Linked DNA regions of Cupriavidus metallidurans CH34. The protein of the gene in region 1 interacts with the protein of each later gene in a pairwise test. Links are inferred from orthologs where the notes say so. Each region holds a gene or a part of one and is shown in the gene's direction. Other genes may lie near its edges.

Region 1 (3,316 bases):
CTGATGGCGGCTTGTCGCCGCTACCTGGAATTCGCTCCGCGCGACTTCATTACTTTCGAATACTGCATGCTCGATGGCGTCAACGATGGCGTCGAACATGCGCGTGAACTGCTGAAGCTTGTGGCCGACGTGCCTTGCAAGTTCAACCTGATTCCGTTCAACCCGTTCCCGGAATCGGGGCTGAAGCGCTCGAACAACGAGCAGATTCGCCGCTTCGCCCAGGTACTGATGGATGCGGGGATTGTCACGACGATCCGCAAAACACGTGGCGACGACATCGACGCCGCGTGTGGCCAGCTTGCTGGCGAAGTCATGGATCGTACCCGTCTGGCCGAGCGCGGCAAGTTCGGCAAGATCACGCCACTGGTGCCGGTGGCTGACGCCGGCGCCCCCCGGGAGGCCCGTCCTGCATGACCCGTCTGATCGTTGCTGCCCTGTTCGGGCTGATGCTGTCCGCCTGTTCGTTGCCGCCTGCACCCGCCCAGGACATCAAGACCGCTTCCGATCAGACTCCGGCCGACAAGCGCGCCAGTATCAGGCTGCGCCTGGCCACGCAGTACCTCGAGGCGCGCCAGTATTCGGTGGCGCTTGACGAGGTCAAGCAGGCCATCAATATCGATCCGACGCTGGTCGACGCCTATCACGTTCGGGCGCTGGTCTACATGGGCATGAACGAGACCGCCCTGGCCGAAGACAGTTTCCGCACCGCGCTGAGCATGCGTGACAGCGACCCGGACGTGTTGAACAACTACGGCTGGTTCCTGTGCCAGAACAACCGCTACGCAGAGGCGAAGGCCATGCTGCAGCGCGCGGTGCAGGCGCCGTCCATGAATGGCCCCGTCAAGCCGCTGACGAACTTGGGCGCCTGCGAGATGCGCAATGGCGACCTGATTTCGGCGCAGAAGAGTCTCCAGACGGCCTATGGCTACGACCGCAATGATCCGGCGTTGCTGACGAACCTCGCGCAGCTCAGTTTCCAACGCGGGGAGATGCCGCAGGCCAAGGACTACGTTGGCCGCGTCAACAGCAGCCGCTTTGCCAGCGCGCAATCCCTCTGGCTGGGTGCGCGCATCGCCCGCCGACAGGGCGATACCGAAACACAGAACGCACTCACGGCACAACTGCGCAGCCGGTTCCCCGACTCGCGCGAGTTGACCGCATACGAGAGAGGAGCTTGGGATGAGTGAACAAGAGCGCGCCGACAGCCAGGCCGCGACGACGGGTCACGTCGGCGGTGGCGCGACAGACTCCGACCGCGAGGCTGTTGCCCGCGAGATCGGGGCGAAATTGAAAGACGCTCGCGAGGCGCAGCGGCTTTCTCTGGAAGATGTCAGTGCACGACTGAAGGTGGCAGCGTCGAAGCTCGTCGCCATTGAGTCGGGCAATGTATCGAGCCTGCCCGATGTGACGTTCGCGAAGGGTGTGATGCGTGCTTACGCGCGGACGCTCCAGGTGAATATCGACGGGTTGCTGGGGCGCTATCACGCGCAGGCTCAGGCCACGCCGGTTACCGGGATTACGCAGCGTCATGAGGGCGCACTCAATCAGGCTTTCGACGATCGCAAGCGCTTCGGTTCGAAGGGTACTGGCGGTGGTGCCGGTGGGCGCTGGGTCTGGCTGGTTTGCGTGCTGGCCTTGATCGGCGTTGGCGGATATTTCGGCTTTGATCATGCCAAGGCGTGGGTCGAGGCCCGCAGCAAGGCCGCGGCCGAGGCGCCCAAACCGGCTGTTGCCGAGGAGCGGGCCCAGGAGCAGAGCAATAACGATGGCACGGTGAGCGCAGCGTTGCCGCCGGTGATGACCGGCAACGACTCGCCAGCACCGTCCGAGACTGCGTCGGCATCGGCCGCGCAGTCCGTGGCCGTCACGCCGGCCCCGGCTACCATGTCGGCGGGTTTGCCGATGGTCACGGGTGGAGAGGCTCCCGCCGAGGCGGCAAAGACGCCAGCCGCTACGCCGCCTGCCACGGTTCCCGCTGCGCAGGGCGACAGTGCGGGTGCTGTGCAGATCCGTTTCTCGGCCGATAGCTGGTATGAAGTACGAGACCGCACCGGCAAGGTCATTCTTGGCGGTACCGCCAAGGCTGGCGATACCGTGTCGGGTGGTGGCGCGGGTGGGCCCTACAAGATCATTCTCGGGAATGTGAAGGGCGTTGAGTCGCTGACGCACAATGGTGCAGCAGTGAACTTCCAGGCGTCCAACCGGAATAATGTGGCCCGCCTGACCCTGCAGTAATGCGCTGCGGGTGGCGCGGCCAGCCATGCAAGAAAAGGTGGTAATGCAATGAACCAGAACGCTTTCCAGCCCGTGATCCCGGGCCCGCTGCCGCGTCGCGTTTCGCGCCAGGCCAGTGTTGTGTGGGGCGACAACATCGTGACGATCGGCGGCGGCGCGCCAGTGCGCGTGCAGTCGATGACCAACACCGATACGGTGGATGCCATCGGCACCGCAATCCAGATCAAGGAACTGGCACGCGCCGGTTCGGAGATTGTCCGTATCACGGTGAATACGCCGGAAGCCGCCGCGGCCGTGCCGGCGATTCGCGAACAACTCGACCGTATGGGCGTGGATGTGCCGCTGGTGGGCGACTTCCACTACAACGGCCATACGCTGCTGCATGACTACCCCGAGTGCGCGCAGGCGCTCTCGAAGTACCGGATCAACCCCGGCAATGTCGGCAAGGGTGCCAAGCGCGACAAGCAGTTCGCCGAGATGATCGAGATGGCGTGCCGCTACAACAAACCGGTGCGTATCGGCGTGAACTGGGGCAGCCTGGATCAGGATTTGCTGGCACGCATCATGGACGAAAACGCCCAGCGCGCCGAGCCGTGGCCCGCGCAAAGCGTGATGGTAGAGGCGCTGATTACGTCGGCGATCGAGTCGGCCCAGAAGGCTGAAGAGATCGGTTTGCCGGCCAATCAGATCATTCTGTCGTGCAAGGTATCGCAGGTGCAGGAACTGGTCGCGGTATACCGCGAGCTGGCGCGCCGCTGCGACTATGCGCTGCATCTGGGTCTGACTGAAGCCGGCATGGGCAGCAAGGGTATCGTTGCGTCGACGGCTGCGCTATCGGTGCTGCTGCAGGAAGGTATCGGCGACACGATCCGGATCTCGCTGACGCCGGAACCCGGCGCGCCGCGCGAGAAGGAAGTCTACGTCGGCCAGGAAATCCTGCAGACGATGGGGCTGCGCAACTTCACGCCGATGGTGATCGCGTGCCCGGGATGCGGTCGCACCACCAGCACAACGTTCCAGGAGCTGGCAGCAAGCATCCAGTCGTATCTGCGCGAGCAGATGCCGGTCTGGAAGACGGCCT
Region 2 (3,265 bases), 2.2 Mb from region 1 along the record:
TTTTCGGTAGCTGGCGCGGGGCGCTGGTAATCGGCGCGGCGGTCGGATTCCGTGACGGCGTCCTCGCGCAGGCGCTGGGCGATGTCGCGCACGGCGGACAGCGGGTGCGCCAGCGGCTCGATGCCGGTGGTGTCCACCGCCTGCATCTGCTCCACGAGCGAGAAGAAATTGTTCAGTTGCGCAAGCGTTTGCTCGGCCTCGGCATCGCTAGTTTCGATGCGGGCCAGATGCGCGATGCGCTTGACGTCGGAGAGTGCGAGAGCCATGGCGTGATGCGGCGCGTGCGCCGGGTTCGGTCCGTTGGACTGGAAGTATCTTGGCCGGATTCGGGGGTGCCGGCCATCTGGGGGCCGGAAGGGCGCTTCGGGTGGCACGGCGGCGGGGTGGCCAGGGCGTGCCGGACTGGTGCGCCCGGGGAGGCGCCCCAGGATCGTCGAAGTTACAAGTTTTTCCGGGGCCAAACGCCCCGAAACAGCGAGAATTATAAGGTATGATTATGCGTTGCAGATTCCCCGCAACGCGCGCTCCACTTCGGATGGGCAGGGATGCCCGATGGTGACGCCGTCGGCACAGTCCGGACGGTTTTCGCGGTCGACCAGAACGGCCCCGGGACCCGGAACGGACCAGTTCCGAGCGTCGGCCGTCGCAGCCGTGCAACACTGGCGGCGCATGATAGCCGTCGGCGCCATACAAAAGGGGGACGCACTATCCGGTACGGCGTGGAAGTCCGGCGCGTATTGGACACGGGGTTGCGCGGTGACCATCCTGCGATATGCAGAGGGAAATCATCGCATTTTCAGTCGTAACAATCAGGTTCCTCCGATTAGGCTACTGCCACACGTCAGGTGTATTTGACCTGTCCGGCGCATCTGGCGGCGAACTTTCGCGCAGAGTCTAATCAAAGGTTCCCGTAAGGGGTGCTAACAAAGCGAAGCCTGGTGGGTCTGGCCGGGCGCGGCGAAGGCGTTTGTCCGTCACCGCGCTGCCAGAATTGCCAGAGTCGTTTTGTTAGCACCTCTCGGTTCGGCGCGTGCAGGTCTGCGCCGGTTGCGGAGCGCCGTGGGCTGCCGATCCGGCGTGTCAGCGGCATCGGCCCGCGCCAGCATGACTGGCGCGGGCCGCACGCACCGGGGAGCCGTGAACCATCACCCTTGCAAACGATTCGTGGCCGGGCCGCAGGCGGCGCCGGCCGCTTCGCATACCCGCGAAACAACAGAAGACAGGATTCCTGATGTTCGGATTTCTCCGCAGCTATTTCTCCAACGACCTGGCCATCGACCTGGGCACCGCCAACACCCTGATTTACATGCGCGACAAGGGCATCGTCCTGGACGAACCGTCGGTCGTGGCTATCCGTCAGGAAGGTGGCCCCAACGCCAAGAAGACGATTACCGCGGTGGGCAAGGAAGCCAAGCAGATGCTGGGCAAGGTCCCGGGCAACATCGAGGCCATCCGCCCGATGAAGGACGGCGTCATTGCCGACTTCACCGTGACCGAGCAGATGCTCAAGCAGTTCATCAAGATGGTGCACGACTCGAAGCTGCTGCGTCCGAGCCCGCGCATCATCATCTGCGTGCCGTGCGGTTCCACCCAGGTGGAACGCCGCGCCATCCGTGAATCGGCCCTGGGCGCCGGCGCCAGCCAGGTGTACCTGATCGAGGAGCCGATGTCGGCGGCGATCGGCGCGGGCTTGCCCGTGTCGGAGCCGTCGGGCTCGATGGTCGTCGATATCGGCGGCGGTACCACCGAGGTGGGCATCATCTCGCTGGGCGGCATGGTCTACAAGGGTTCGGTGCGCGTGGGCGGCGACAAGTTCGACGAGGCGATCGTCAACTACATCCGCCGCAACTACGGCATGCTGATCGGCGAGCAGACCGCCGAAGCGATCAAGAAGGAAATCGGCTCGGCCTTCCCGGGTTCGGAAGTCCGCGAAATGGAAGTCAAGGGCCGTAACCTGTCCGAAGGCATTCCGCGCGCGTTCACGGTGTCGTCGAACGAAATCCTCGAAGCGCTGACCGATCCGCTGAACCAGATCGTGTCGGCCGTGAAGATCGCGCTGGAACAGACCCCGCCGGAACTGGGCGCCGACATCGCCGAGCGCGGCATGATGCTGACCGGCGGCGGCGCGCTGCTGCGTGATCTGGACCGTCTGCTGGCCGAGGAAACCGGCCTGCCGGTGCTGGTGGCCGAAGACCCGCTGACCTGCGTGGTACGCGGCTCCGGCATGGCGCTGGAGCGTATGGACAAGCTCGGCAGCATCTTCTCGTACGAGTAATGCAACCGGACCCGGCAACGTGGTGAGTCGCGTCGCCGGGCCCTCCCCCATCTTGAACGTTTTCTCCGCCAGCCCGACCCGCCCCGTCCCGCAAGGGACGGGGCGTCGCGCTGGCGGATTGGCATCGCCTGCGCACGGGTAAATGGATTACTCTCCACCGCCGCTCTTCAAGCAAGGCACGTCCGCCGTTGCGCGTCTGGTTATCTTCGTGACGATCGCGCTGGTGCTGCTGATCGTCGACGCGCGCTTTGACGCCATGCGCAACGTGCGCCAGGTGGCTGCCACCGTGCTGATGCCGGTGGAGCGTCTGGTGCTGGTACCGCGCGACGCCATCCGTGGCGTCTTCGACTACGCCCAGTCTTCCGTCGAACTGGCCAACGAGAACCGCGAGCTGCGGCGTGCGGCGCTCGAGCAGGCCAATGCCTCGGTTCGCCAGGCCCAGCTCGAATCCGAGAACAACCAGCTTCGCAAGCTGCTGAACCTGACGCAGCAATCGACCACGCCGGTGACCCCGGCGGAAATCCTCTACGACGCCCGGGACCCCTACAGCCAGCGTATCGTGATCGATCGCGGCAGCATGCAGGGCCTGCGCGCCGGCTATCCGGTCATCGACGAGCGCGGCGTGATCGGCCAGGTGACGCGCGTTTCCCCGTTCCAGTCGGAAGTGACGTTGCTGACCGACAAGGACCAGGCGATCCCGGTCCAGGTGGTGCGCAACGGTCTGCGCAGCGTGGCCTTTGGCGGCTCACGCGCCGGTCTGCTGGACCTGCGCTTCATGGCGGCATCGGCCGATCTGCAGCAGGGCGACCTGCTGGTGACGTCGGGCCTCGATGGCACCTATCCGCCGGGCCTGCCGGTGGCGAAGATTGTCCAGATCGAACGCAAAGCCGATACGGCGTTCTCCCGCGTGTATTGCGAGCCCGTGGCCGGTGTGCGTTCGCACCGCCAGTTGCTAGTGGTGCGCTATGAGTCGGGCCTTGCCCCGCGCCC

The links.
Region 2: the proteins of RMET_RS10550 (region 1) and RMET_RS00270 interact in binary tests that used the Escherichia coli proteins (3 or more experiments, as listed by UniProt). The link is inferred for Cupriavidus metallidurans CH34 from one-to-one orthologs.

The regions. Positions count from the first base shown.
Region 1 is NC_007973.1:2,287,930-2,291,245, reverse strand. The notes cover bases 208-3,207. They hold RMET_RS10550 (RodZ domain-containing protein), read left to right. Parts: upstream 208-1,179; coding sequence 1,180-2,235; downstream 2,236-3,207. Other genes in these bases: ispG (flavodoxin-dependent (E)-4-hydroxy-3-methylbut-2-enyl-diphosphate synthase), read left to right, coding at 2,284-3,207; pilW (type IV pilus biogenesis/stability protein PilW), read left to right, coding at 411-1,187; rlmN (23S rRNA (adenine(2503)-C(2))-methyltransferase RlmN), read left to right, coding at 208-414. In the rest of the region: more of rlmN, read left to right, coding at 1-207; more of ispG, read left to right, coding at 3,208-3,316.
Region 2 is NC_007973.1:57,256-60,520, forward strand. Bases 305-3,253 are described here. They hold RMET_RS00270 (rod shape-determining protein), read left to right. Parts: upstream 305-1,231; coding sequence 1,232-2,275; downstream 2,276-3,253. Other genes in these bases: mreC (rod shape-determining protein MreC), read left to right, coding at 2,418-3,253. Also shown: Asp-tRNA(Asn)/Glu-tRNA(Gln) amidotransferase subunit GatC, read right to left, coding at 1-266; more of mreC, read left to right, coding at 3,254-3,265. UniProt on the Escherichia coli protein: Forms membrane-associated dynamic filaments that are essential for cell shape determination. Acts by regulating cell wall synthesis and cell elongation, and thus cell shape.